DNA from 3 places in the Streptomyces ficellus genome. Region 3 is predicted to be linked to each of the others. Evidence: riboswitches for the same ligand, from Rfam matches in the RefSeq annotation. Region 3 holds a riboswitch; each other region holds the start of a gene.
The links. Region 3 has a riboswitch for cyclic di-AMP ahead of EIZ62_RS04260 (M23 family metallopeptidase). Riboswitches for the same ligand answer to the same signal wherever they lie in the genome.

Region 1: linked by a shared signal. The riboswitch ahead of EIZ62_RS07300 (M23 family metallopeptidase) and the one ahead of EIZ62_RS04260 (M23 family metallopeptidase) in region 3 are both predicted to bind cyclic di-AMP.
Region 2: linked by a shared signal. The riboswitch ahead of EIZ62_RS29930 (LysM peptidoglycan-binding domain-containing protein) and the one ahead of EIZ62_RS04260 (M23 family metallopeptidase) in region 3 are both predicted to bind cyclic di-AMP.

Annotation. Positions count from the first base shown of each region.
Region 1 is NZ_CP034279.1:1,679,782-1,689,295, forward strand. It holds gene EIZ62_RS07285 (bifunctional acetate--CoA ligase family protein/GNAT family N-acetyltransferase) at 1-1,345, opposite strand, end outside; gene EIZ62_RS07290 (HPr family phosphocarrier protein) at 1,533-1,814, shown strand; gene EIZ62_RS07295 (GntR family transcriptional regulator) at 2,005-2,703, opposite strand; gene EIZ62_RS07300 (M23 family metallopeptidase) at 2,956-3,744, opposite strand; cyclic di-AMP (ydaO/yuaA leader) riboswitch at 3,758-3,921, opposite strand; gene EIZ62_RS07305 (M16 family metallopeptidase) at 4,321-5,715, opposite strand; gene EIZ62_RS07310 (M16 family metallopeptidase) at 5,712-7,055, opposite strand; gene EIZ62_RS07315 (DNA gyrase/topoisomerase IV subunit A) at 7,311-9,514, shown strand, end outside.
Region 2 is NZ_CP034279.1:6,649,491-6,659,004, forward strand. It holds gene EIZ62_RS29925 (polyamine aminopropyltransferase) at 1-1,358, shown strand, start outside; gene EIZ62_RS29930 (LysM peptidoglycan-binding domain-containing protein) at 1,678-2,445, opposite strand; cyclic di-AMP (ydaO/yuaA leader) riboswitch at 2,448-2,615, opposite strand; gene EIZ62_RS29935 (nucleobase:cation symporter-2 family protein) at 3,225-4,652, shown strand; gene EIZ62_RS29940 (helix-turn-helix domain-containing protein) at 4,699-5,421, opposite strand; gene EIZ62_RS29945 (helix-turn-helix domain-containing protein) at 5,788-6,459, opposite strand; gene EIZ62_RS29950 (SpoIIE family protein phosphatase) at 6,534-9,320, opposite strand.
Region 3 is NZ_CP034279.1:976,579-986,092, reverse strand. It holds gene dxs (1-deoxy-D-xylulose-5-phosphate synthase) at 1-1,315, shown strand, start outside; gene EIZ62_RS04275 (aspartate aminotransferase family protein) at 1,312-2,697, shown strand; gene EIZ62_RS04270 (XRE family transcriptional regulator) at 2,785-3,474, shown strand; gene EIZ62_RS04265 (tyrosine-protein phosphatase) at 3,494-4,306, opposite strand; cyclic di-AMP (ydaO/yuaA leader) riboswitch at 4,902-5,060, shown strand; gene EIZ62_RS04260 (M23 family metallopeptidase) at 5,063-5,956, shown strand; gene EIZ62_RS04255 (SGNH/GDSL hydrolase family protein) at 6,109-6,903, shown strand; gene EIZ62_RS04250 (TetR/AcrR family transcriptional regulator) at 7,033-7,653, opposite strand; gene EIZ62_RS04245 (carboxymuconolactone decarboxylase family protein) at 7,943-8,494, opposite strand; gene EIZ62_RS04240 (MBL fold metallo-hydrolase) at 8,643-9,514, shown strand, end outside.

The DNA.
Region 1 (9,514 bases), 700 kb from region 3:
CGACGACGACCGGTTTCACCGCCGCCGTGCGCCGGGCGAGCCTGGTGAACTTGCGGGGGTTGCCGATCGATTCCAGGTAGAGCAGGACGACGTCGGTCTCGGGGTCGTCGTACCAGTGCTGGAGGATGTCGTTGCCCGATACGTCGGCGCGGTTGCCCGCGGAGATGAACGACGACAGGCCCGCCCCGCGCCGGTGCAGCCCGGACAGCAGGGCGATGCCGATGGCACCGGACTGGGTGAACAGACCGATCCGGCCCGGTGCGGGCGGGTGCGGCGCCAGGGAGGCGTTGAGCCGCACGCCGGGCGCCGTGTTGATGATGCCGAACGCGTTGGGGCCGATGATGCGCATGCCGTACGAGCGTGCCCGGCGCACCAGTTCACGCTGGCGCTCCCGGCCTCCGGCGCCCTGCTCGGCGTAACCGGCCGTCAGGACGACCAGGCCCCGCACCCCGTGCTCGCCGCAGTCGGCGACGGCCTCCAGGACCCGGTCGGCCGGTACGGCGACGACGGCGAGGTCGACGGGCTCGCCGATCTCGGCGACGGAGCGGAAGGCGGGCACCCCGTCCAGGGAGGTCGTCGTCTCCGGCAGGGCGCGGTTGACGGCGTACGTACGGCCCGTGTACCCGGCTTCGAGGAGGTTGCGCAGGACCGTACGGCCGACTCCGCCGGGGATGCGGCCCGCGCCGACGACCGCGACGGAGCCCGGGGCGAGGAGCCGCTGCACGGACCGGGCCTCGGCGCGCTGTTCGCGGGCCCGCTGGACGGCGAGGGACCGGTCGGTGGGTTCGAGGTCGAGGTGGAGGCGGACGGCGCCGTCCTCGAAGCTGCGCTTCTGGGTGTAGCCGGCGTCCGTGAACACCTTGATCATCTTGTTGTTGGCGGGGAGCACCTCGGCGGCGAACCGCCGGATGCCCCGCTCGCGCGCGACCGCCGCGATGTGTTCGAGCAGGGCGGAGGCCACCCCCCGCCCCTGGTGGGCGTCCTGCACCAGGAAGGCGACCTCCGCCTCGTCGGCGGGGGCGGTGGCGGGCAGGCCCTGGGCGTTGATCCGGTCGTAGCGGACGGTCGCGATGAACTCGCCGCCGACGGTGGCCGCGAGGCCGACCCGGTCCACGTAGTCGTGGTGGGTGAAGCGGTGCACGTCCTTGGCGGAGAGCCGGGGGTAGGGTGCGAAGAACCGGTAGTACTTCGACTCGTCCGAGACCTGCTCGTAGAAGCTGACCAGGCGTTCGGCGTCATCCGTGGTGATCGGCCTGATCCGCGCGGTGCCGCCGTCCCGCAGCACGACGTCGGCCTCCCAGTGATCGGGGTACACGTGTTCCGGCTGATCCGACGGGGTCCGCATGGGCCCCAGCGTACGGTGCGGGCGCCGGTCGCGGAGGTGCTGTGGACAACGCGGGGGACAACGCGGGGCGAGGCGCGCCGACCGGCGGTCGTGGCCCCGTGAAGGCCGGTTCGAGCACCCTGTGGGACGTGAGAGACTGGATTCGACAACTGGTCTAGACAACCGCCGAGACTCGAAGGGCAACACCATGGCTGAGCGCCGCGTCAACGTCGGCTGGGCCGAGGGCCTGCACGCCCGCCCCGCCTCCATCTTCGTCCGCGCCGCCACGGCCTCCGGCGTCCCCGTGACGATCGCCAAGGCCGACGGCAACCCGGTCAACGCCGCGTCGATGCTCGCGGTGCTGGGCCTGGGCGCGCAGGGCGGCGAGGAGATCGTGCTCGCTTCGGACGCGGAGGGCGCGGACGCCGCCCTGGACCGTCTGGCGAAGCTGGTCGCCGAGGGGCTCGAGGAGCTCCCCGAGACCGTCTGACCCCTCTCCGGCGCCGAGCGGAGTCGTCAAGCGGAGTCATCGAGCGGAGTCGTCCTCCCGGAAACGGGCGGTTCGGCTCCGCTTTCGTCCGTCCGGGGCGGCATGGGCTTTCGGCGCTTTTCGGCGGACCCGGAATTGCTCTGGGTGCTCATCGGGTGCGAATTTCTCCCTCTCCTTTACCGGAGCGCTGTTAATTCCGGGCACTCGCGGTGTTTACGCGATGTTGCGAAGTCCTCACCACGGTCCCACCACCCGCATTCCCCGGCGTGCGGCGCAGCCGGTACGCGGACAGGGACCGCTCGACGTGGCGGGCGGTGAGCGCGCGGGCGCGTTCGGCGTCGCCGCGGGCCACGGCGTCCACGATGGCGCCGCGCTCCGCCCACGCCTCGACCGGCCGGGCGGGCTCCTCGGCCACGTACATCCAGGCGATCTTGTGCCGGAGCTGGGTCAGCAGCGCCGACAGCGCCGGGCTGCCGCACGCCTGGGCGAGCGTCTCGTGGAACCAGCCGCCCAGCGACCCGAGGTCCTCTCCCGGGCCGCGCCGCGCCCGCTCCTGACCCAGCCTGACCAGGCCCCGCAGCACCTTCAGGTGGGCCTCGGTGTGCCGCTGGGCCGCGCGCGCGGCACCCAGCGGCTCCAGCAGCGTCCGCATCTCCAGCAGGTCGGCCGCCTCCTGCTCGGTGGGCTCGGCGACGCACGCGCCGGCGTGGCGGCGGGTGGTCACGAAGCCCTCGGACTCCAGGGTGCGCAGCGCTTCGCGGACCGGGACGCGCGAGACGCCGTAGCGGCGGGCCAGCTGCTCCTCGGTGAGGCGGCTGCCTCGCGCGAACACGCCGATGACGATGTCGTCGCGGATCGCCGTGCACACCGAGTGCGCCGGAATGCGCATACCAGAACCCCCACATTGTTCCGCGCGAAACGACTCTGTTGAGCAGCTGTCGAGTAACTCTATTGGTGACTCTATGGCAAAGACCCTATTCCCGTGGGGTGCGATTCCGGCGAGCACCTGGAATCGGGGGCCCTGTTGGCCGAAAAGCCCCCGCCAGGGCGTCCGGCAGACGTCCTGGCGGATGTCCGGGCACGACGACGGCCCCGGTCCGAAGAGGAACCGGGGCCGTCGCCGCGCTGGCAGAGAGGTGGGTCAGACGTTGACGCCGTGCGAGCGGAGGTACGAGATGGGGTCGATGTCCGAGCCGTAGTCGGCGCCGGTACGGGCCTCGAAGTGGAGGTGGGGGCCGGACGAGTTTCCGGTCGAGCCGGAGAGGCCTATCTGCTGCCCCGGCATCACGCTCTGGCCGACCGAGACGCTGACCGAGGCCAGGTGGCCGTACTGGGTGTACGTGCCGTCGTTCATCTTGATCACGACGTTGTTGCCGTACGCACCGCCCCAGCCCGCCTCGACGACGGTGCCCGCGCCGACGGAGACCACCTGGGAGCCCGAGGCGGCGTGGAAGTCGATGCCGGTGTGGCTGCCGGAGGACCACATGGCGCCGCCGGTCTGGTAGCCGGTGCTGACGTACGTGCCCGAGACGGGCAGCTGGAAGGCGTTGAGGCGCTTGCGCTCCGCCTCGCGGTCGGCGCGCTCCTTGGCGTCGCGGGCGGCCTTCACCCGGGCCTCGGCCTTGCGCTTCGCGTCGGCCTCGGCCTTCGCCTGGGCGGCGGCCTTGGCGGCGGCCTCCTGGGCCTCCAGCTCCTGGGCGGCGGCCTGGGCGTCGACCTGGTCGGCCAGCGTGTCCGTGATGACCGCCTGGTTGAGGCCGGTGTCCTCCAGCGATCCCGGAGCGGCGTCCGGGGCGGCGGCGAGCGCCGGGGAAGCGAGGGTTCCGATGACGCCGGTGGTGGCGAGGGCCGCGACTCCGGCGACGTGTGCGCTCTTGCGGCTCAGACGGCTCGGGGCACGGTGCTTCCCGGTGGCACGGGTGAACGCCATGAAGCGGCTGGTCCTTTCCTTCCTTCTCGCCTACCGGGTTAGCTGACGGGTTCGGAGCAGGAAGGTCTCCTACGGGCCCCTCCGCACGGGTGCGAAGGCGTCCGATTCACCCCAGGGACTTCATGGGTCCCCGGCTCCCCAGGCTCGCGCCTGACGGGGACTCGGCGATGGCTGCCCGGTGCCGCGGGTGCGGCGGGTTCCGGTCGGACAGCGCACTAGACGCTAAGCGGCCGATCTTTCAATCACCAAACAGACACGGTTTTTTGTAGCGCACGCCACAGGGCAGACACCTAGCCTCCGCAACAAAGCGGACATATGGATGGGCCCGGAAAAGACCTGCGAAGGAGCCGGCGAGGAGGCCACGGCCACCGGCGCACAGACCAGGACACCGGGCACCGGGCACCGGGGCGGGCAGCGGCTCACCCGGCGCCGGATCGTCGCTCGTGTTCGGGCGCCACGGATCGTTCACAGGGCCCGGACCGTTCGCGAGGCCCGGATCGGACCGCGGAACAGGGCGGACCCCGGCATCGGGCGATGCCGGGGTCCTGGACGGGCCGTCAGGAGACGCCGCGTCAATCAGCCGCCTACGACGGTCACTTCACCGATGCCCAGCGCCTCGACGGGCTCCTTGATCTCGGACGCGTCCCCGACGAGGACCGTGACCAGACGGTCCACCGGGAAGGCGCTGACGACCGCCGCGGTGGCCTCCACGGTGCCCGTCTCCGCGAGCCGCGCGTACAGCTGCGCCTGGAAGTCGTCCGGGAGGTGCTGCTCGACCTGGTCCGCGAGGGTGCCCGCGACGGAGGCGGCCGTCTCGTACTTGAGCGGCGCGACACCCACCAGGTTCTGCACCGCCGTCTCGCGCTCGGCGTCGGTCAGACCCTCGGCGGCGAGGGTGCGCAACACCTTCCACAGGTCGTCGAGCGCCGGGCCCGTGTTGGGCGTGTCGACCGAGCCGCTGATGGCGAGCATGGCCGCCCCGCCGTCGGGGCCGGAGAGCAGCACCTGGCCGAAGGCCCGCACGCCGTAGGTGTAGCCCTTCTCCTCGCGCAGGACCCGGTCCAGCCGGGACGTGAGGGTGCCGCCCAGGCAGTAGGTGCCGAGCACCTGGGCCGGCCACAGGCGGTCGTGCCGGTCGGGACCGATGCGGCCGATGAGCAGCTGCGTCTGTACGGCGCCGGGGCGGTCGACGATGACGACGCGACCGGTGTCGTCGGCCGTCACGGCCGGTACGGGGCGGGGCTCGGCGCTGTTGCCGGTCCAGGCCCCGAGGGTGTCGGCGAGCACCGCGTCGAGGTCCACGCCGGTGAGGTCGCCGACGACGACCGCGGTGGCGGTGGCGGGCCGGATGTGCGCCTCGTAGAAGGCGCGTACGGCGGCCGCGTCGATCCGGGCGACGGTCTCCTCGGTGCCCTGGCGGGGGCGGGACACGCGCGAGTCGGCCGGGAACAGCTCCTTGGAGAGCTGCATGGCGGCGCGGCGGGCCGGGTTGGCGATCTCGTGCGGGATCTCGTCCAGCCGGTTGCGGACGAGGCGCTCGACCTCGCTGTCGGCGAAGGCGGGGGCGCGCAGCGACTCGGCGACCAGGCCGAGGGCCTTGCCCAGGCGGGAGACCGGCACCTCCAGGGAGACCCGTACGCCGGGGTGGTCGGCGTGCGCGTCGAGGGTGGCGCCGCAGCGCTCCAGCTCGGCCGCGTACTCCTCGGCGGAGTGCTTGTCGGTGCCCTCGGACAAGGCGCGCGCCATGATCGTGGCGACGCCGTCGAGGCCCTCGGGCTCGGCCTCCAGCGGGGCGGCGAGGAAGATCTCGACGGCCACCACCTGCTGGCCGGGGCGGTGGCAGCGCAGCACCGTCATACCGTTGCCGAGGGTGCCGCGGTCGGGGGCGGGGAAGGCCCACGGCTTGGCGGTGCCCGGCGTGGGCTGCGGGTGGAAGTCCATGGACGTCAGGGACACAGCGGCGTCGCTCACTGGTCGGCCCCCTCTTCTGCCTGGTCGCTGTGGTCGGTGCTGAGCGGTTCGTAGACCAGCACGGCCCGGTTGTCGGGGCGGAGGCGGGCCTTGGCGACCGCCTGCACCTCCTCGGCGGTGACGTCGAGGACGCGCTGGACGGCGGTCAGGGCGAGCTGCGGGTCGCCGAACAGCACGGCGTACCGGCACAGTTCGTCCGCGCGGCCGGCGACCGTACCGAGCCGGTCCAGCCACTCGCGCTCCAGCTGGGCCTGGGCGCGCTCCATCTCCTCGGGGGTGGGGCCCTCGGCGGCGAACCGGGCCAGCTCCTCGTCGACGGCCGCCTCGATGTCCGGCACCTCCACACCGCCGGAGGTCTTCACGTCCAGCCAGCCGAGCGACGGCGCGCCGGCCAGGCGCAGCAGGCCGAAACCGGCCGCAACGGCCGTGCGGTCGCGGCGCACCAGGCGGTTGTGCAGCCGCGACGACTCGCCACCGCCCAGGACGGTGAGGGCGATGTCGGCCGCGTCGCACTCGCGCGTGCCGTCGTGCGGGAGCCGGTAGGCGGCCATCAGGGCGCGCGCCGGGACCTCCTCCTCGACGACCTCGCGCAGCTGCTCGCCGATGACCTCGGGCAGCGTCCCGTCCCTGGGCGGCTGCTTGCCGTCGTGGGAGGGGATGGAGCCGAAGTACTTCTCGACCCAGGCCAGGGTCTGCTCGGGGTCGATGTCCCCGACGATCGACAGGACCGCGTTGTTCGGGGCGTAGTAGGTGCGGAAGAAGTTCCGCGCGTCCTCGAGGGTGGCGGCGTCCAGGTCGGCCATGGAGCCGATCGGGGTGTGGTGGTAGGGGTGGCCCTCCGGGTAGGAGAGGGCGGTCAGCTTCTCGAAGGCCGTGCCGTAGGGCACGTTGTCGTACCGCTGGCGGCGCTCGTTCTTGACGACGTCCCGCTGGTTCTCCATGGACTCTTCGTCGAGCGCGGCGAGCAGCGAGCCCATCCGGTCGGCCTCCAGCCAGAGCGCGAGCTCCAGCTGGTGGGCGGGCATGGTCTCGAAGTAGTTGGTGCGCTCGAAGCTGGTCGTGCCGTTGAGGGAGCCGCCGGCGCCCTGCACCAGCTCGAAGTGGCCGTTGCCCTGGACCTGCTTCGAGCCCTGGAACATCAGGTGCTCGAAGAGGTGGGCGAGGCCGGTGCGGCCCTTGACCTCGTGGCGGGAGCCGACGTCGTACCAGAGGCAGACCGCGGCGACCGGGGTCAGGTGGTCCTCGGAGAGCACCACGCGCAGGCCGTTGGCCAGGCGGTGCTCGGTCGCTGTCAGGCCGCCGGAGCCGGCCTGGGCTGTGGCCGTGTGACCCATGGGCATGTACGTCCCTTCGATCGCTATGTGCAAAAGTCCAGCTGCGGGCCGCTGCGGAAGTCCTGCCACTGTATGCGGCTGCTGCGCCCTGCCGCGGACCGCTGTGGAAGTGCTGCCACTGTATGCAAGCGGACTGACACCCCGCGAAGTTCCCGGATCCCCGTGGCGTCCCTCTTCCGGGTCGCGGTCGGCGTTGTCAGTGGGACGGTCCACAATGGGCGTCGTCAGATCAACCTTGTTGGTGAAGGAGCCGCAGCCGCGATGGCCCGCCGCAGCACGAAGACCGCGCAGCCCGACGACTTCGAGGAGAAGATCCTCGACATCGACGTCGTCGACGAAATGCAGGGCTCCTTCCTCGAGTACGCGTACTCGGTGATCTACTCCCGGGCCCTGCCGGACGCCCGTGACGGCATGAAGCCGGTCCACCGCCGCATCGTGTACCAGATGAACGAGATGGGTCTGCGGCCGGAGCGCGGCTTCGTCAAGTGCGCCCGGGTCGTCGGTGAGGTGATGGGCAAGCTCCATCCGCACGGCGACGCGTCGATCTACGACGCCCTGGTGCGCATGGCGCAGCCGTTCTCGATGCGCCTGCCGCTGGTGGACGGGCACGGGAACTTCGGCTCGCTGGGCAATGACGACCCGCCGGCCGCCATGCGGTACACCGAGTGCCGGATGGCCGACGCGACGTCCCTGATGACGGAGTCGATCGACGAGGACACCGTCGACTTCAACCCGAACTACGACGGGCAGGAGCGGGAGCCGGTGGCGCTGCCCGCCGCCTTCCCGAACCTCCTGGTGAACGGCGCGTCCGGCATCGCGGTCGGCATGGCGACCAACATGCCCCCGCACAACCTGGGCGAGGTCATCGCCGCCGCCCGGCACCTCATCAGGCACCCGGGCGCCGACCTGGAGACCCTGATGCGGTACGTGCCGGGTCCCGACCTCCCGACCGGTGGCCGGATCGTGGGCCTGTCCGGCATCAAGGACGCGTACGAGTCGGGCCGCGGCTCCTTCAAGATCCGGGCGACGGTGTCCGTGGAGAACGTGACGGCGCGCCGCAAGGGCCTGGTCGTCACGGAACTGCCCTTCGCGGTCGGCCCGGAGAAGGTGATCGCGAAGATCAAGGACCTGGTGGGGTCCAAGAAGCTCCAGGGCATCGCCGACGTCAAGGACCTGACCGACCGCGAGCACGGGCTGCGCCTGGTCATCGAGGTCAAGAACGGCTTCATCCCGGAGGCCGTGCTGGAGCAGCTCTACAAGCTGACGCCCATGGAGGAGTCCTTCGGCATCAACAACGTGGCGCTGGTCGACGGCCAGCCGCTCACGCTCGGGCTGAAGGAGCTGCTGGAGGTGTACCTGGACCACCGTTTCGAGGTGGTCCGGCGCCGCAGCGAGTTCCGGCGCGGCAAGAAGCGCGACCGGCTCCACCTGGTCGAGGGCCTGCTCGTCGCGCTGCTCGACATCGACGAGGTCATCCGTGTCATCCGGTCGAGCGACAACTCGGCGCAGGCCAAGGAGCGGCTGATCGAGCGGTTCTCGCTGAGCGAGATCCAGACGCAGTACATCCTGGACACACCGCTGCGCCGGCTGACCAAGTTCGACCGGATCGAGCTGGAGAGTGAGCGCGACCGGCTGAACAGCGAGATCGAGGAGCTGACCCGGATCCTGGAGTCGGACGCGGAGCTGCGCAAGCTGGTCTCGTCGGAACTGGCCGCCGTCGGCAAGAAGTTCGCCACGGACCGGCGCACCGTCCTGCTGGAGTCGGCCGGCACGCCGGTCGCGGCGGCGTCCCTGGAGGTCGCGGACGACCCCTGCCGGGTGCTGCTGTCGTCGACGGGGCTGCTGGCCCGTACGGCGAGCGGGGAGCCGCTGCCGGACAGCGGCGGCCGGCGCGCCAAGCACGACGCGATCGTCTCGGCGGTGCCCGCGACGCAGCGCGGCGAGGTGGGCGTGGTGACGTCCGCCGGGCGGCTGCTGCGGCTGTCGGTGATCGACCTCCCGCAGCTGCCGGACACGGCGTCGGCGCCGAACCTGTCGGGCGGCGCGCAGGTGTCGGAGTTCCTGACGCTGGAGAAGGACGAGACGGTGATGTGCCTGACCACCCTGGACGAGTCGTCGCCGGGGCTGGCGATCGGCACGCGCCAGGGCGTGGTCAAGCGCGTGGTGCCGGACTATCCGGCGAACAAGGAGGAGCTGGAGGTCATCGGCCTCAAGGAGGGCGACCGGATCGTCGGTGCGGCCGAGCTGCGCACGGGCGAGGAGGACCTGGTCTTCATCACCTCCGACGCGCAGCTGCTGCGGTTCCAGGCCTCCCAGGTCCGGCCGCAGGGCCGTCCCGCGGGCGGTATGGCGGGCGTCAAGCTGGCGGCGGGCGCCGAGGTGATCTCCTTCACCGCGGTCGACCCGGCGCAGGACGCCGTGGTGTTCACGGCCGCCGGTTCGTCCGGGGCGCTGGACCCGACGGC
Region 2 (9,514 bases), 5.7 Mb from region 3:
CGCTCCAGCGGCGCGCGGTCGGTGCCTTCGCCCTCGTCGAGATCCTGCTCGCGCTCGTCGGCGGCCTGTCGGTCCTCATCCTGTACGTGGCGTTCGCCTGGCTGCGCCTCTACATGCCCGCCATGGTGGTCGTCTCGTTCGTCGTGGGCCTCCTCGTCGGGGCCGAGATCCCGCTGCTGATGACGCTGCTCCAGCGGATCCGGCGGCAGGAGGCCGGCAGCGCCGTCGCCGACATGTTCGCCGCGGACTACGTCGGGGCGCTGGTCGGCGGGCTGTGCTTCCCGCTGCTGCTCCTGCCGGCCTTCGGCCAGCTCAAGGGCGCGCTGGTGGTGGGCGCGGTCAACGCGGTGGCCGGCGTGGTCGTCGTCCTGTGGATCTTCCGGCGCGAGACGCGCCGGGTGGTGCGCAACGGCCTGCTGGCCGGCGCGGCCGCCGTCCTCGGCCTCCTGGCCACGGTGTACGTCCTGGCCGACGACATCGAGGTCACCGCACGCCAGCAGCTCTACCGCGACCCGATCGTCCACGCCGAGACCACGCCCTATCAGGACATCGTCGTCACCCGGTCCACCGCGTTCACCGGGCAGCCGGACACCCGGCTGTTCCTCAACGGCGACCTCCAGTTCTCCTCCGTGGACGAGTACCGGTACCACGAGGCGCTGGTCCACCCCGCCCTGTCGGGCAAGCGGTCATCGGTGCTCATCCTGGGCGGCGGCGACGCGCTCGCCCTGAGGGAGGTGCTGCGGTACGACGACGTCGAGCGGGTGACCCTGGTCGACCTCGACCCGGCGATGACCCGGCTCGCCCACGACTTCGCCCCGCTGCGCGCCCTCAACGACGACGCGCTCTCCGACCCCCGGGTCACCGTCGTCCACGCCGACGCCTTCAACTGGCTGCGGGACGCCACCCGGCGCTACGACGCGGTGCTCATCGACTTCCCGGACCCCGACACCGCCGCGCTGGCCAAGCTCTACAGCGTGGAGTTCTACCACCTGCTGGGCCGTGTCCTGACGCCGGACGGCCGCGTCATGGTGCAGGGTGGTTCGCCGTTCTTCGCGCCCAAGTCGTACTGGTCCATCGCCGCGACCATCGGTGAGGCCGGCTATGCGACGACCCCGTACCAGATCGACGTGCCGAGCTTCGGCAACTGGGGCTTCGTCCTCGCCTCACCGGGCGCCGGCAGCGCTCCGCCGCCGCTGCGCCTGGCGGCTCGTACGCCGCCGCTGCGCTTCCTCGACGAGGACGTCCTCGCGGCCGCCACCGTCTTCCCGGTCGACCGGCGCCGGCAGGACGTACGGGCGAGCACCCTGATGGACCCGGCGGTGCTGGAGTACACGCGCCACGAGTGGCAGAACTACTGAGCTGCCCCCTGGCAGCCCGGGCATGGTGCGTCATGGCCGTGGGCGTCGATCACCGTGCCCCACTCACCACAGAGGTGGCAGTTGCGGGCCAGAGCGATGTTTGTTCGGTGTGCTGGGGTGGGAAGAGTCGGGTCGGCTTCGTGGGCCATGCGGGAAACTCCTCGTACAACGCGGTATGAGTGAGATTGTCATAGTCCGCATTTTTATGCAAGAGCCTGGTCGTTCGTCGGGTGCCACGCGCACGCCGCCGGGGCCGGCCGCGTGCGTGCGGACCGGCCCCGGGGTCGAGGTCGTGCGGGGTCGTGGCGACCCGGAGGGATCAGTACGGGCCGTTGACGTTGTCGATGGAGCCGTACCGGTCGGCCGCGTAGTTGCAGGCGGCCGTGATGTTGGCGACCGGGTCGTAGGCGTCGTTCGCGGTGCCCGGCACGTGGTACGCCTGGAAGGTCGGCGCGATGACCTGGAGGAGACCCTTCGACGGCGTGCCGGCCGCGGCGTTGGAGTCCCAGTTGTTGATCGCCATCGGGTTGCCGGACGACTCGCGCATGATGTTGCGGTGGATCCCCTCGTAGCTGCCGGGGATGTTGTGCTGCTTCATGATGTCGAGCGCCTCGCGGATCCAGCCGTCGAGGTTGTTCGCGTACGTGGTGGTCTTGGCGACGGCCTGGGTGGCGGTCCGCGCGGCGGAACGGTCGGCACGCTCGGGCGCCGAGGCGCGCTCGGCCGCGGCCTTGCCGCCGATCGTCAGCTTGAGGCCGGGGCGGATCAGGGACGGGTCCGCGCCGACGGCCTTGCGGTTGTCCTCGTACAGCTTCTGCCAGCCGCCGCTCACGCCGTGCTCCTGGGCGATGCCGGAGAGGGTGTCTCCCGCGACGACGGAATAGGTGGCGGGGGCCTTCGCGGGCGCGGCGGCCGGGGAGGCGGCGGTGACCGCCTGTGCCACGGCGGGCGCCGTGCTGGGCGCGGCCTCGGCGGCGGTGGCGCCGATCATGGGGAGCGCGAGTGCGGCGCCGCCCGTGCCCGCGGCGACGAAACGGCGGGCGAGCGGGTTGCTCTTCGGACGACGGTGCTTACCCTTTGCGGGCATGGCGAATTCCTCTCCGTCGCCTGCGAGGTGAGCTGTCGGGTTCGGGCTGGAGATGCCCGGCCGCGGAATCACCGCGACTTCACCCCAAGCCGTTCCGGTGTGTACCGGACCGGCGGCTTACCTGGTTCCCCCGCTCCTGCCGTGCGTCGTTGAGTGGGTGGGTGGAAATTCCGGACGGCGGCAGGATTCGGCGGTCCATCCGGATTGAGGGGACCGTAAGCGAGAGACGCGTGAGGGAACAAGGCTCGGATTTCCCGGCTCTTCCGTCACGGGTCGGGTGGCAGAGTGTCAACTTTGCTGCAAACCCACGGAAATCCGGCCCCGGAACGCCAGCACGCCCTCGTTGCGCGGTGATTCTTATCACGCCGCCCGAACCGCATACACAAGTTGCTTATGTATGGAGCGATATGGACTTTGCGGTCGCTGGCGGCAAAAGGTGCATGCATGGACTAAAAGGGACGCATGGTGCGCGAGGAGGGCGTGGGTGGCGGTCCGATCGCCGTCGAACGCCGGTTACTCGCGAGGAACGCCGGCCGTGAACTAGGGTGAGCGCCCCGATCGGCTCCCCCTCCGGATCCCAGGACAAAACGGTCCTGTTCAGGCCTGATCGAAGGACGTCCTGCCAACCAGGACGCACAAACGCAGCGCAGGGCGACGTGGTGTCGGCAACTCCGCCAGACGTCGGCTCCGTACGGGCCGACATGTCCACGTCTTGTCATCCGGGACGCACGGCGAAGGCCCCTTCTCTCATTCACCTACCTCGCGAAGGCAAGGCAGAGATGGCACGAGTCCCCCGACAGCACTCCGGGAAGCAGCCGCATCCCGTCGACGAGTTGCTTCCCCTCCCCAAACTCACCCTCTACGGTTTCCAGCACATTCTCGCGTTCTACGCCGCGGCCGTCATCGTCCCGGTACTCCTCGGGAACGCCCTGGGTCTCTCCCGCGAAGAGCTGGTCTACCTGATCAACGCGGACCTGCTCACCTGTGGCATAGCGACGATCATCCAGGCGCTCGGTGTCTGGAAGGTCGGCGCGAAACTCCCCCTGGTGCAGGGCGTCACCTTCACCGCCGTCTCACCCATGGTGGCCATCGGAATCGGCGCCGGCGGCGGAACGGCCGGCCTGCTGGTCGTGTACGGCGCGGTGATCACGGCCGGTATCGCCACTTTCCTCTTCGCGCCCTTCTTCGGGAAGCTGGTGAGGTACTTCCCGCCGGTCGTCGTCGGCACGATCCTCACCATCATCGGAATCACCCTGATCCCGGTGGGTCTCCAGAACGCCGCCGGTGGCGCCCACCTCATGGGCGACCCCTCGTACGGGTCCGGGAAGAACCTCGCGTACGCGCTGGGCACCCTGCTGCTCGTCCTGGCCGTGGTCCGCGTCGGCAAGCCGTTCCTCAGCAGCCTCGCCGTACTCATCGGGCTGGTCGCCGGCACCGCCGTGGCCTGGCTCCTCGGCGACGCGCACTTCGGGGCCGTGGCGGACGCCGACTGGTTCGGCGTCAGTACGCCCTTCCACTACGGGACACCCGAGTTCGAACTGCTCCCCGTCGTCGCGATGGTGGTCGTCATGCTGATCACCATGATCGAGACGACCGGCGACGTGTACGCCATCGGGGAGATCATCCGCAAGAAGGTCGACAGCGACACGGTCACCCGCGCCCTGCGCGCCGACGGCGTGGCGACCGTTCTCGGCGGCGTGCTGAACTCGTTCCCCTACGTGGCCTTCGCCGAGAACATCGGCCTGGTCAGGATGTCCCGGGTGATGAGCCGGTTCGTGGTGGTCGCCGCCGGTGTCTTCATGATCGTGCTCGGGCTGCTGCCGAAGGCCGGAAGCCTGGTCGCCGCCGTTCCCCACCCGGTGCTCGGCGGAGCGGCGATCGCCATGTTCGGCCTGGTGGCGGCGGTCGGTATCCAGATCCTGGGCAAGGTCGACCTCCGTGAGGAGCGCAACGCCCTCGTCCTGGCCGTCAGCCTGGGCGCGGCGTTCCTCCCCACGACGGTCACACCCTTCTTCGACCGCATGCCGGACGACCTCAGGGCCGTCCTGGACAGCGGTATCACCCTCGGCGCCCTCACGGCGATCGCGCTGAACCTGTTCTTCAACGCGTTCACGCGCCGCAAGGCGATGGAGATCGACTGGGACGACTACGAGGACGGCGGCGCCGCCGCGCCGCCGCCCACCTCCATGAGGGCCACCGCCCACTGACCGGCGAGCGGCCGGCGGCCGGCCCACGGTGGCCGGCCGCCCGGGCTCAGCGGCCCCGCGCGTCGAACGGCGGCTCCTCGCCCACGTCCCCGACGAGGTCCCAGAAGTGGTCGACCAGCCGGTGGAGGTAGGCGGAGCGCTCCGCGGCGACCTCCTTGAGGCGGGAGTCGTCGTTGCGGGCGACCAGATGGCCCATGTACCGCTTGGAGAACTCCGCGAACTCCGTGTGCATCGTGCGCAGCGCGCCGCCCACCAGGGTCTCGTTGACGACCACCAGCTCCGCCACCGGCGCCACGTGGGTCTTCCAGCGCCCGTCGACCGCCGACCGCAGGTGGCCGGCCAGCTCCTCGCCGCGGCCCATGATGCCCACCAGCTTCCGCAGCGACAGCCCCAGGGCGTCCACGAGGGCCCTGGTCTGCCGCAGGTCGCCGTCCCAGTACCGCTCCGACTCCGCCGCGCGGTACTCGGCCGGGTCCATGCCGATGCGGTACGCCAGCCGCTCCACGCTCAGCTGCCGGGCCAGCCGGTGCTCGGCCAGGGTGCGCGGCTCGACGCCCATCAGCGTGGTCGGCGGGCACCACAGCACATCGGCGAGCGCGAAGAGCTGGGGCTCCGAGGGCGGGTGGGAGCCCTGCTCCCACGCGAGGACCAGGTCGGGGTGGACCGGGATGCCGCAGGCGGCCATGGCGTGGGCGACCTCGGCGGTGCTCAGGCCCACCCGGGCCCGCGCGGCTCTGGCTTCCGCCGGGGAGAACGGAGTGCTGTACACGAAAGGAACACCTCGCTGCACCCGGCGAGCGTGGGGCGCTTGGGGGAGAGGGAAACGGTGGACCAACATCCAGGAGCGGGCAGATTAACAGATGGCCACCCGGCGCAAACGGCCGTTTTTCCTTCGATGCCAAGGTGAAACGGGTGGTGCGGGTTGTGAGGCGGGGATGCATATGCCGAATGGTGCCTGGATCGAAGGAAGTCGTCCGTTAGCCGGAAGCTCCCGGCCGGTAGTCGGACGCCGCGCCCCTCATCGGCCCCGCCGCCTCCCCGGGAAAGGGGAGCGCCGACGACGTCGTCGGGATCGGCACGCACATCGACGACCCGGCCTCCGGGCGGGCCGCCTCCGGCCTCCTGCACCGGATGATCACGCGGACGCCGGCGACGGGCGGCGGCCGACCCCGCTCGCGTCCGGCCCGTCACCTTGCCCCGCCGCCTCCTTCTCCGCGCCCGCCCGCCGGGGCCTGGCGCGCACGTGCATCCGCTCACCCTGCCGGCCGAAGAGACTGAGGACCTCGACGGGGCCGTCGCCCGTACTGCCGAACCAGTGCGGCAGCCGGGTGTCGAACTCGGCCGCCTCGCCCGCGCCCAGCACCAGGTCGTGCCCCGACAGCACCAGGCGCAGCCGCCCGGACAGCACGTACAGCCACTCGTACCCCTCGTGGGTGCAGGGCTGCGGGGTGCACCGGTCGGGCGGCAGCACCATCTTGTACGCCTGCTGCGGGCCGGGCTGGCGGGTCAGCGGCAGCACGGTGGTGTTGCCGTGCACGGTCCTCGGGGTGAGCCGGACCCGCGGGTCGCCCACCTCGGGCGCGCCCACCAGCTCGTCCAGCGGCACCTGGTGGGCCTGGGCGATCGGCAGCAGCAGCTCCAGGCTGGGGCGGCGCCCGCCGGATTCCAGCCGCGACAGGGTGCTCTTGGAGATGCCGGTGGCCGCCGCGAGCGCGGCCAGGGTCACCCCGCGCCTGGTCCGCAGGCGCTTGAGGCGCGGCCCGACCTCGGAGAGGGTCCGGGCGATGGCGTCCGACTGTTCTTCCATGCCGTCCATTCCACCCCGGCCGCCCCGGCAGCGGCAAAGGGTGTTGTCGTTCCGGCAACAGCGGCGCCCGCCCGTCACCAGGAGATGTCGTCGAGCAGCAGCTCCATCGGCTGCCGGGGCCCGGCGGTGGGGGACTGCTCGGTCCACATCACCTTGCCCGTGGGGGTGTAGCGGGTGCCCCACCGGTCGGTGAGCTGGGAGACCAGGAACAGGCCGCGCCCGCCCTCGTCGGTGGTGGCCGCCCGCCGCAGGTGCGGGGAGGTGCTGCTGCCGTCGGACACCTCGCAGATCAGGCAGCGCTCGTACAGCATCCGTACGTGGATCGGCTCGGAGCCGTAGCGGATCGCGTTCGTGATCAGCTCGCTGAGGATCAGCTCCGTGGTGAAGCCGATGTCCTCCAGACCCCACTGCTCCAGCTGCCGCCCGCACGCCGCCCGCACCCCCGCAACGGCCGACGGGTCGGGCGACACGTCCCAGTCGGCGACCCGGGCACGGTCCAGCAGGCTGGTACGGGCCACCAGCAGCGCGATGTCGTCGCGGCGGTGCGGCGGCAGCAGGGCGGCGAACACGGCCTGGCAGACCTCCTCCGGACCCCGGTCCGGGTGCCCCGACAGCGTCTCGCGCAACACCCGCAGCCCCGTGTCGACGTCCCGGCCGCGGTGCTCGATCAGCCCGTCGGTGTAGAGGACGAGCTGCGCCCCCTCGGGCAGCCGGACCTCCGCCGTCTCGAACGGCAGGCTGCCGAGCCCCAGGGGCGGGAAGACCGGCACCTCGGGACAGTCCACCGTGCCGTCCGGCAGCACGACCACCGGGGCGAAGTGCCCGGCCGTCGCCATGCTGCACCGCCCGGACACCGGGTCGTACACCGCGTACAGGCAGGTCGCCCCCGTGATGCCCTCGCCGTCGCCGTCGCCGCCCTCCTCCTGGTCGATCCGGGAGACCAGCTCGTCCAGGTGCCCCAGCAGCTCGTCCGGCGGCAGGTCCAGCGCCGAGAAGTTGTGCACGGCGGTACGCAACCGGCCCATGGTGGCCGCCGCGTGCAGGCCGTGCCCCACCACGTCGCCCACCACCAGCGCGACCCGGGCGCCGGGCAGCGGGATCACGTCGAACCAGTCGCCGCCCACCCCGGCCTGCGCCGGCAGGTAGCGGTACGCGATGTCCAGCGCGCCCTGCTCGGGCAGGACCCGCGGCAGCAGGCTGCGCTGGAGGGTGACCGCCATGGCGTGCTCGCGGGTGAAGCGGCGCGCGTTGTCGATGGCGACGGCGGCCCGGGCGGCCACCTCCTCCGCGAAGGCCAGGTCCTCCTCCTCGAACCGCTCCGCCCGCTCCGAGCGCCAGAAGTTGGCCATCCCCAGCACCACCCCGCGCGCCTGCAACGGCACCGTCACCAGCGAGTGGATGCCGTACGCGAGGGCCTCGTCGGCGCCCTCCGGATCCTGGGCCCGCCAGCCGGTCGCCACGCTCAGGTCGGGCTCCAGCACCGCGTGCCCGCTCGCCAGGGCAGCCGCCATCGGCGTCGTCGCCACGGCGAACCGGATGACGTCGCCCACCGGCTGGAGCGGGTGGTCGTCACGGATGCCGCTCACCGCCGTACGCCGCATCCCGGTGTGCGTGCCCGACGGCTCCTCGCCCCGCAGGACCGGATCCAGCAGCTCCACCGTGACGAAGTCCGCGAACCCGGGGACCGTCACCTCCGACAGCTCCTCGGCCGTCCGCACCACGTCCAGCGTCGTCCCGATCCGCACACCGGCCTCGTACAGCAGCTTCAGCCGCTCCCGGGCTACCTCCGCCATCCCGGACACCGCGCGCAGCTCGGTGGTGTCGCGGAGGGTCACGACCGTGCCGGACGCACCGCCGTAGGGGGCGGTGGGCCGGGTGTTGACGGCCAGCAGGCGGTCCCCGGCCAGGTGCACCTCGTCGGTCACGGCACGGCCCGACGTCAGCAGCTCCGCGGTGCCCTCGTCCAGCCCGAGGCCGGTGACGTGGCGGCCCTCCGCGTCCGGCGGCAGCTCCAGCAGCCGGCGCGCCTCGTCGTTGGCCAGGGTCAGCCGGCCGTCGTCACCGATGATGAGCACGCCCTCGCGCGCCGCGTGCAGCACGGCGTCGTGGTGTTCGTACATCCGGGTCATCTCGGTGGGCCCGAGGCCGTGCGTCTGGCGGCGGAGCCGCCGGCTCACCAGCGCCGAGCTGCCGACCGCCAGCGCGAGCGCGGCGCCGGCGGACGCCAGGAGCACCGGCAGGTGGCGGTTGAACGCGCCCCCGATGTTCTCGATCGTGACGCCGGCGCCGGCCAGGCCCACCACCGTCCCGTCGGCGTCCAGGATCGGTACGACGGCCCGTGCCGCGTCGTTCGGGGCGCCCTCGAAGATCTCGGTGAAGCCGGTCCCCGCCGCGGCCCGCTCCACGCCCTCCGCCCGGACGCCGAGCAGCGAGGGATCGTTGTCCGCGAGGCGGGTCCCGTCGGGCGCCATCACCGAGATGAAGTCCACCCCGGAGCCGTCCCGGGCGTTGCGCACCGAGGACTGCAGCGCGGCCGTCGGGTCCGGGGCCTTCAGCGCCGCCGCGGTGCCCGGGGCCTCCGCGAAGGACTCGGCGGCCGCGAGGGAGCGGTTCTGCGCGTCCTTCTCGCTGTCGTACCGCGCCTGGAAGGCCAGCCCGATCACCGCGGCGCTGATCAGCAGCACCGCCACCACGACCTGGAGCAGCAACACCTGACCGGCGACGGTGCGCACTCCCAGCAGGGACCGCACCCCCTCGCGCGGCGGGCGGCGTCCCTCCGAGGGCCGGGACCGGTCCGGAGCGCCGGGGGCGCGTCCGGGGGCCGGGCGGCCCGACGCTCTCCGTCCGGGACGTCCGCTCATGTCCCCTTTCTAACATTGCCTGCTCTTCCGGAGCGACCCGCGATCACGTGCCACCCGGCCCGGCCCCCCGCACTGCCCCCCGCGCCTCCCCGCCCCGGCGGCAGCCGTCCGCCACCCGTCACCCGGCCCGGCGGCGCGTCCGGCCGGGCACCGTCGCCCACCAGAACCGCGGCGACGACGGACCCCGGGCGCTG
Region 3 (9,514 bases):
CACCCTGCGCACCACCGACGGCTACGAGCGGTTCCTCGAGTGGGGCAAGGACGTCCTGCGCCACACGCCCGTCATCGGACCGCCGCTGTACGGGTCGCTGCACGGCGCCAAGAAGGGCTTCAAGGACTTCATCGCCCCCCAGGGCATGTTCGAGGACCTGGGACTGAAGTACGTCGGCCCGGTCGACGGGCACGACATCGCCGCCGTCGAGGCCGCCCTGCGCAGCGCCAAGCGCTTCCACGGCCCCGTCCTCGTCCACTGCCTGACCCAGAAGGGCCACGGCTACGGGCCGGCCCTGGAGGACGAGGCCGACCACTTCCACGCTGTCGGCGCCATGGACCCGCTCACCTGCGAGCCGCTCACACCCGCCGCCGGCCCGTCCTGGACGTCCGTGTTCGGCGAGGCCATCGCCGAGATCGGGGCCGAGCGGCCGGACGTCGTCGCCCTCACCGCCGCGATGCTGCACCCCGTCGGGCTGACCCGGTTCGCCGAGCGGTTCCCCGACCGGGTGTGGGACGTCGGCATCGCCGAGCAGCACGCGGCCGTCTGCGCGGCCGGACTCGCCACCGGAGGGCTGCACCCGGTCGTCGCCGTCTACGCCACCTTCCTCAACCGGGCCTTCGACCAGCTCCTGATGGACGTGGCCCTCCACCGGTGCGGCGTCACCTTCGTCCTGGACCGCGCCGGTGTCACCGGCACGGACGGCCCCTCGCACAACGGCATGTGGGACCTGTCCGTCCTCCAGGCCGTCCCCGGGCTGCGGATCGCCGCCCCGCGCGACCCCGCCCAGTTGCGCTCCCAGCTGCGCGAGGCGGTCGACGTACGCGACGCGCCGACCCTGGTCCGGTTCCCCAAGGAGCAGGCGGGACCCGCCGTGCCCGCCGTCGGCCGCGTCGGCGGCATGGACGTGCTGCGCCGCCCGGACGGGCGTCCCGAGGTGCTGCTGGTCGCCGTCGGTGTCATGGCGGCCGTCTGCCTCGGGGCCGCCGAACTGCTCGCGGAACGCGGCATCGGCTGCACCGTCGTCGACCCGCGGTGGGTCAAGCCCGTCGACGAGCGGCTCGCCCCGCTCGCCGCCACGCACCGGCTGGTCGCCGTCGTCGAGGACAACGTCCGCAGCGGCGGCGTCGGCTGGGCGGTCGGCCAGGCGCTGCGGGACGCCGGCACCGACGTACCCCTGCGCACCTTCGGCATCCCGGAACAGTTCCTCGCCCACGCCAAGCGCGGCGAAGTGCTGGCCGACATCGGACTCACCCCGGTGGAGATCGCGGGGCGGATCAGCGCAGCCCTGGCAGGCAAGGAGAACGACGCATGAGCAAGAAGTTCGATCTGGCCGCACTGCTCGCCGAGCGCGGCACCGAGGGCTACGAGCTGCACGCCCGCCACCTCAATCCGCAGCTGCCGCGGATGCTCCAGACGATCGGCTTCGACAACACCTACGAACGCGCCGAAGGCGCCTACTTCTGGGACACCGAGGACAACGACTACCTCGACATGCTCGCCGGCTTCGGCGTCATGGGCCTCGGCCGCCACCACCCCGTCGTACGCAAGGCCCTCCACGACGTCCTCGACGCGGAGCTCGCCGACCTCACCCGCTTCGACTGCCCGCCCCTGCCCGGACTGCTCGCCGAGCGGCTCCTCGCCCGCTCGCCGCACCTGGACCGGGCCTTCTTCTCCAACAGCGGCACGGAGGCGGTGGAGACCGCGCTGAAGTTCGCCCGGTGCGCCACCGGCAGGCCCCGCGTCCTGTACTGCTCGCACGCCTTCCACGGACTGACCACCGGCTCCCTCTCGGTCAACGGTGAGAGCTGCTTCCGCGACGGCTTCGACCCGCTGCTGCCCGACACCGCCATCGAGCTGGGCGACCTGGACGCGCTGGAGCGGGAGCTGAAGCGCGGCGACGTGGCCGCGTTCATCGTCGAGCCCATCCAGGGCAAGGGCGTGCACGAGACCCCTCCCGGGTTCCTGCGCGCCGCGCAGGACCTGCTCCACCGGCACAAGGCGCTGCTCATCGCCGACGAGGTCCAGACCGGCCTCGGCCGGACCGGCGCCTTCTACGGCTACCAGCACGAGGACGGTGTGGAGCCGGACCTGGTGTGCGTCGCCAAGGCCCTGTCGGGCGGCTACGTGCCGGTCGGCGCCACGCTGGGCAAGGACTGGATCTTCAGACGCGTCTACTCGTCGCTCGACCGGACGCTCATCCACTCGGCCAGCTTCGGCTCCAACGCCCAGGCCATGGCGGCGGGGCTCGCGGTCCTGTCCGTGATGGACGACGAGGAGATCGTGGCCAACGCCCGGCGGACCGGTGAGCAGCTGAAGTCCCGGCTCGCCGCGCTGGTCGACCGCTACGAGATGCTGCACGAGGTGCGGGGCCGAGGCCTGATGATCGGCATCGAGTTCGGCCGCCCGTCCTCGCTCGGCCTGCGCGGCCGGTGGACCATGCTCCAGGCGGCCCGCAAGGGGCTCTTCGCCCAGATGGTCGTGGTCCCGCTGCTGCAACGGCACCGCATCCTCACCCAGGTCTCGGGCGACCGCCTGGAGGTCATCAAGCTGATCCCGCCGCTGATCATCGGCGAGCGGGAGGTGGACCGTTTCGTGGCGGCGTTCACCACCGTCATGGACGAGGCGCACAGCGGCGGCGGCCTGATGTGGGACTTCGGCAAGACGCTGGTCAAGCAGGCGGTCGCCAACCGCTGAGCCCCTGTCTCCTGCCCGCCGCCCTCTGCCTCCTGCCTCAGGGGCAACCGGCTTGCCTCTGAGGCAGAAGCCTGGCGCAATGGAGCCATGAACACCTCTCCCGCACCCTCGCCGGACTCCGGGTCGCCGGACCCCGGGTCGCCGTACCCCGGGTCGCCGGACGCCTCATCGCCGGCGGAGGAGAACGAAGGCGGCGGCGCGCTGCCGGACGTCGCGCCGCAGCTGCGGGCGTTGCGCAGGCGCCGGGGGCTGACCCTGGAGGCCGCCGCGCGGCGCGCCGGGCTCTCCCCGGCCCACCTGTCCCGCCTGGAGACCGGCCGCCGCCAGCCCTCGCTGCCGATGCTGCTCGGGCTGGCCCGTACCTACGGCGCGACCGTGTCCGAGCTGCTCGGCGAGGTGCCGCCCGAGCGCGACCCCATCGTCCGGGGCGGCCGGGCCGAGCCCGCCGAGGCGGACGGCTGGATCTACCACCAGGCCGGCGGCCCCGGGCGGGCGATGCAGGCGCTGCGCGTCCGCGTGCCGTATGCGGCGCCGGGCGACCTCGTGCGCGTACACCCGGGGGAGGAGTGGCTGTACGTCCTCGACGGCCGGGTGCGGCTGGCCCTCGGTGAGGCGGTGCACGTGCTCGACCCCGGGGACAGTGCCCACTTCGACTCGCTGACCCCGCACCGGATCGCCGCGGCGACCCGGGCCGGGGCCGAGCTGCTGTTCGTCCACACCCTTATGCAGAGCGCCGCGGCGGACCTGTGCCTCGGCACGGACGCCCACCGCCGCTGACCGGCGGCGGGCGTGGGGCTCAGCCCTGGTCGAGGAGCCGCTCGCGGAGCCGCTCGCGCGTCTCGGGGCTGATTTTCAGGCCCTCGGTCAGGTACCGCTCGGTCGAGCCCCAGGTCTCCTCGATCGTGGTGAAGGCCGCCGTCAGGTAGTCGATGCGGGCCTCGAAGAGCGGGCTGAGCAGCTCCATGACCTGGGGGGACATCGCGGCGGGGGAGGTGTCGCTGCGGCGCACCTTGTAGCGGCGGTGCGGGTCGTTGGACTTGAGGTAGTCCTCCTCGATCGCGTCGCGCTCGACGCCGACCGCGAGCAGGGACACCGCTATGGAGAGCCCGGCCCGGTCCTTGCCCGCCGCGCAGTGCATCAGGGCGGGGACGCTGTCCTCGGCGAGCGCGTGGAGGACCCGGCTGTGCTCGGCGGTGCGCTCCTTGATGATCATGCGGTACGAGGCCGTCATCCGGGCCGCGCCCTTGCCGTCCGCCAGGATGGAGCGCAGCTGGTCGAGGTCGCCGTCCCGGACCATGGTCCAGAATTCCGCGCCGTCGGCCGGGTCGGAGAGCGGGATGTTCACGTTCCGTACGCCCGGGAGCTCGACGTCCGGACCTTCCAGCTTCTGGTCGGCGGCGTTGCGGAAGTCGAAGATCGTGTGCAGACCGAGACCAGCGAGGAAGGCGGCGTCCGTGCCCGTGGCGTGCGCGAGGTGGCCGCTGCGGTACAGGATCCCGTGGCGCACCCGCCGGCCGTCCACCGTCGGAAGCCCGCCGACGTCACGGAAGTTGCGCACCCCGGTCAGCTCGGGCTCTGTCGACGGGACCTGCGGCAGCTCCTGCGTCACGGGGGCTCCTCCGTGTCTGCGGTCGGCGTCCGCCGCCGACGATGTTCGCGATCCGACGATACGACATCGGTGCGTCGGGCAATCAATCTCCGTGCGCGTCGCACATCCGTTGCCCTTCCCATGGTCGCGGGGGGTGGACGAGCCCGCAGCCGGGCCGTCGCGGCCCATGGACCGGAGACGGTAGATGCGCTTCTGTCCCACTTCGTAGGTCTTCGATGGTGTTCGTGAACCCGGCGCTGCGCGGACCGGGGCTGCCGCATCCAGCCGCCTACGCGGTGGGATTGGCAAGACTCGTCAGCTAATGGCTGTTCTGTCCGTATTGGGTGATTGGGTATAACGTGCCCTGGTCGCCCGGGAGATGGCCGGAGCCACGTGAGCAGCGTCATAACTGTGACCGTCCGTGGCGGGACACCCTCCACAAATTCCGTGCCCACAGCGGGAATTCATGATCCCTTGTCCACGGAGGGTGACCGGAATTCCCGGGCTTCACCACCGCCCGGAATGCGGTGGGGAAATCAGCGGCTTGTTCACGCCGACCCCACTCGCTTACGGTCTCGGCAATCCGGCCGGACCGCCGAATCCTGCCACCGGTCGGAATTCGCACCCACCCACGCGTGGCAGGAGCGGGGGACCCAGGTAGTACGCCGACCCGGATTTCCGGGACCGGCTCGGGGTGAAGTCGCGTCCATGACGCGGCCGGACAACTCCAGTCCGAACCCGACAGCTCACCTCGCAGGCGCCGGAGAGGAAATCGCCATGCCCGCGAAGGGTAAGCACCGCCGTCCCAAGTCCAGCACCATCACGCGTGGTTTCGTCGCCGCCGGTACGGGTGGCGCGGCCTTCGCGCTCCCGCTCTTCGGGGCCACCGGCGCGCACGCCGCCGAGCAGGCCGCCCCCGCCGCCGCGCCGCAGGCCGTGACCGCCGAAGCCGCCCAGGCCGCCCCGCAGAAGGCCGCGCCGCGCACCTACACGGTCGTCTCCGGCGACCACCTCTCCAAGATCGCCCACAACAAGAACGTCAAGGGCGGCTGGAAGAAGCTGTACCAGGACAACCGCCAGGTCATCGGCGAGGACCCGTCCCTGATCATCCCGGGCATGGAGCTCACCCTCGGCGCCAAGTCGAAGGCCGCCCCCGCGAAGGCCGCCCCGGCCAAGCCCAAGGCGGACGACCGCGACGAGAGCCGCGCCTCGCGCTCCGCCGCCAAGTCCGAGGCCCCGGCCCAGTCCGCCCCGAAGACCAGCGGCTCCGGCTTCACCGCCCCGGTCGACGCCGGCGTCAGCACCTCCTACCGCGCCTCCGGCTCCAGCTGGTCCTCCGGCTACCACACCGGTGTCGACTTCTCGGCCTCCTCCGGCACGACCGTCAAGGCCGTCGGCGCGGGCACCGTCGTCTCGGCCGGCTGGAGCGGCGCCTACGGCAACGAGGTCGTCATCAAGCACGCCGACGGCAACTACTCGCAGTACGCCCACCTCTCCTCGCTGTCCGTCTCCTCCGGCCAGTCGGTGAGCGGCGGCCAGCAGATCGGCCTGTCCGGTTCCACCGGCAACTCCACCGGCCCGCACCTGCACTTCGAGATCCGGACCAGCCCCAACTACGGCTCGGACATCGACCCGCTTGCGTACCTGCGCCAGCACGGCGTCTCGCTCTGACGCGAACGTTCCTCCGCCCGGCACCGCGTCCCGGTGCCGGGCGGAGTCGTATTCCGCGCTTGGGACAATCTTGACCGGTGGCAAACATCACCCCCCGTCAACCCCTCCTTACGGTCGCGTAGGTCACATCTCCCGGTGAAGGATGTGCTCCCGTGGCAGACGATTCGACATTCAGAGACCGTGACGTATTCGGGTCGTACGCGGCGATCGGTGACAGCTTCACCGAAGGCGTCGGAGACCCCGGCCCCGACGGAACGTTCGTCGGCTGGGCGGACCGTCTCGCGGTGCTGCTCGCGGACCGGCTGCCGGAGACCGAGGGATTCCGGTACGCCAATCTCGCCGTACGCGGACGCCTCCTCGACCAGATCGTGGCCGAACAGGTGCCGCGGGCCCGGCAACTCGCCCCGGACCTGGTGACCTTCTGCGCCGGCGGCAACGACATCATCCGCCCCGGCAGCGACCCCGACGAGGTCGCCGAACGCTTCGAGCGCGCCGTCGCCGACCTGACGTCCGTGGTCGGCACCGTCCTGGTCACGACCGGGTTCGACACCAGGACCGTGCCGGTGCTGCGCCGGCTCCGCGGCAAGATCGCCACGTACAACGGGCACGTGCGCGCGATCGCGGACCGGTACGGGTGCCCGGTGCTGGACCTGTGGTCCCTCAAGACCGTCCAGGACCGGCGCGCCTGGGACGACGACCGGCTGCACCTGTCTCCCGAGGGCCACACCCGGGTCGCGCTCCGGGCCGGCCAGGTCCTGGGCGTGGACGTCCCCGCCGACCCCGACCAGCCCTGGCCACCGCTGCCGCCGCGCGGCCCCCTCGAACTGCGCCGCGACGACATCAACTGGGCACGCGAGTACCTGGTCCCCTGGATCGGCCGCAGGCTGCGCGGCGAGTCGTCCGGCGACCACGTCTCCGCCAAGCGACCGGACCTGCTGCCCCTGTAACGGCGCCGGCCCTGCGGGGCGGTGCGGAGGACACCGGTCCTGACAGGTACGTGGCGCGACGTGAGGGTCACGCGGCGCGCCGGGCCGGGCCGGTGGCGCGCCCCGGGCTCCGGGCCTGCGCGGGCGTCGTCATCGGCGGGGCGCGTCCGGTGGGGCCGCGGGGCGGCCGATCTCGCGGGCGAGGGCCTCGTCGGCCCAGGCCAGCATCGCGGCGCGGGTGAAGGGCGCCGCGTAGGCGGTCATCTGGACGGCGAGGCCGTCGAGGAACGCGGTCAGCCGCCAGGCCGCGGCCGAGGGATCCTCGCACCGGAACTCGCCGGCCGCCGCCCCCTGCGCGATCACCTCGGTCAGCGCCGCCTTCCACTGCCGGTCCAGGTCCTGGGCGACCACCCGCAGCGCCGGTTCGCGCAGGGCCGCCGCCCAGCCCTCTATCCACAGCCGCCACCCCTTGGCCCGGCCCGTCGGGGCGTACCAGTGCACGGCCGCGCGCAGCCGGCGGGTGGCCGTGGTCCGGCGCCCCAGCAGCCGGCGCAGGTGCGCGAGGTCGCCCTCGGCGGCGTACGCGAAGGCGGCCGCGACGAGCTTCTCCTTGGTGGAGAAGTGGTACAGCACCAGCGCGTTGCTCACGCCCAGCGCGGAAGCCACGTCGGCGATCCGCACGGCTGCCACACCCCGTGCCTCGATCTGCTCGACGGCGGCTCGCAGCAGCTCCTCGCGCCGCTCGGCCACGCTCAACCGCACTCTGCCCACGCCGCCACCCTAGGTCGTGTCCGTCAAGTCTCGCCTGGCCCGTGACGCCCTGCACGCACTGTCGCCGCGTTGTCGTCGGTCGCCATGGCTCCGCCATGTCTCCCTCCTCCGCCTTGCGACAGCACGCACCGGACGCCACGGCCCCCGCCCTCCGGGCGGACGCCGATACTTTCCGGACACTCCCCAGGTCGTGTCCGTGGAGCACCGTCGGGCTTCGCTCGCCCCGGACCCCGCGCACGCCAGGCCACTCCCCACCGGGGCCCGGGGCAGGCGCGGGGCAGGCGGCGGGTCAGCGGTGCCGCAGCTCGCACCGGTCCTTGAAGCCCTGGCTGGTCAGGCCCAGTGCGGCATTGGTCCGGGAGCGCATGTTCTCCAGCGCCACCATCGCCGTCAGCTCCACGAACGCCGCCTCGCCGAGCTCCTTGCGCAGCCGCTCGGCCAGGTCGTCCTCGACGGCCGGAGGGGTGGCCGTCATCGCCTCGGAGTACTCCAGCACGTCACGCTCCCGCGCCGTGTACGCGTCGCTGTCCCGCCACACCGGCAGGTCACGCAGCTTGCGCGGGTCGACGCCGTGCCGGGTGCTCTCCCAGTACCCGAAGTCCATGCACCAGCTGCACCCGATCTCGGCGGCCGACGCCATCACGGCCAGCGCCTTGAGGGTCGGGTCCAGGGCGTTCCACCGGCCGACGGCCAGCTCGAACCGCAGGGTCGTGCGCAGGACGCGCCCGTTGTGCCCGGCCGCGCGGACCGGGTCGAGGCCCATTCCGTAGGTGCGCTTCGCGTACCACTCGACTGCGCGGAAGAGCAGGGTGCGGGGCGGGGTGAGCGAGATGCGGGCCATGAGGGCCTCCTGGGGTACGGGTGGACAACCTTTCACCGGTACGACGGACGGGGCGGTCACCGATGTGACATCGCACCCGCCGGGCCCGCCCCCGGGTTGTCGTACCCCCCGCCCATAATGGAAGGACGCTCACCCCCCTGGAGGTACCGTGACCGGCTCCGGCGTCCCGCCCCAGCTCCGCCACCGACTGCGCGCACTGCGGCCGGCCGCCTTCGGCGCGGACGCCACCGGAGAGCGGATGGAGCGCATCCGCCGGTCGCCGAACTTCGCGGACGGCACCTTCCAGAACCCGGTCGGGACCAGGCACAGACCGTCCGGCTCCACCCTGGAATTCGCGAAGGTCTACTTCGAGAAGGAGTCCCGGGCCCGCCGGGCGCCCACCGGTGGCGTCCCCGTGCACCCCACCACCGTCGCCGACCTGGCCCGCCCCGCGGCCACCGGACTGCGGATCACCTGGATGGGACACTCCAGCGTGCTCGCCGAGACCGACGGCCACCGGATCCTCTTCGACCCGGTGTGGGGCGCACGCTGCTCGCCCTTCTCCTTCGCAGGACCCAAGCGGCTGCATCCCGTCCCGCTGTCGCTCGCCGCGCTGGGGCCCGTCGACGCGGTGGTGATCTCCCACGACCACTACGACCACCTCGACCTCCCGTCGATACGCGCCCTCGCGGCCTCGGACACCCTCTTCGTCGTCCCGCTCGGCGTCGGCGCGCACCTGGAGCACTGGGGCGTGCCCGCCTCCCGCGTGCGGGAGCTGGACTGGAACGAGTCGACGGAGGTCGGCGACCTGCGGCTGACCGCCACCCCGGCCCGCCACTTCTGCGGCCGCGGCCTGCGCAACCAGCAGCACACCCTGTGGGCTTCCTGGGTGGTCACCGGGCCGGAGCACCGGCTCTTCCACAGCGGCGACACCGGGTACTTCGAGGGCTTCCGGGACATCGGCGCCGAGCACGGGCCGTTCGACGTCACCATGATCCAGCTCGGTGCGTACAGCGAGTACTGGCCGGACATCCACATGAC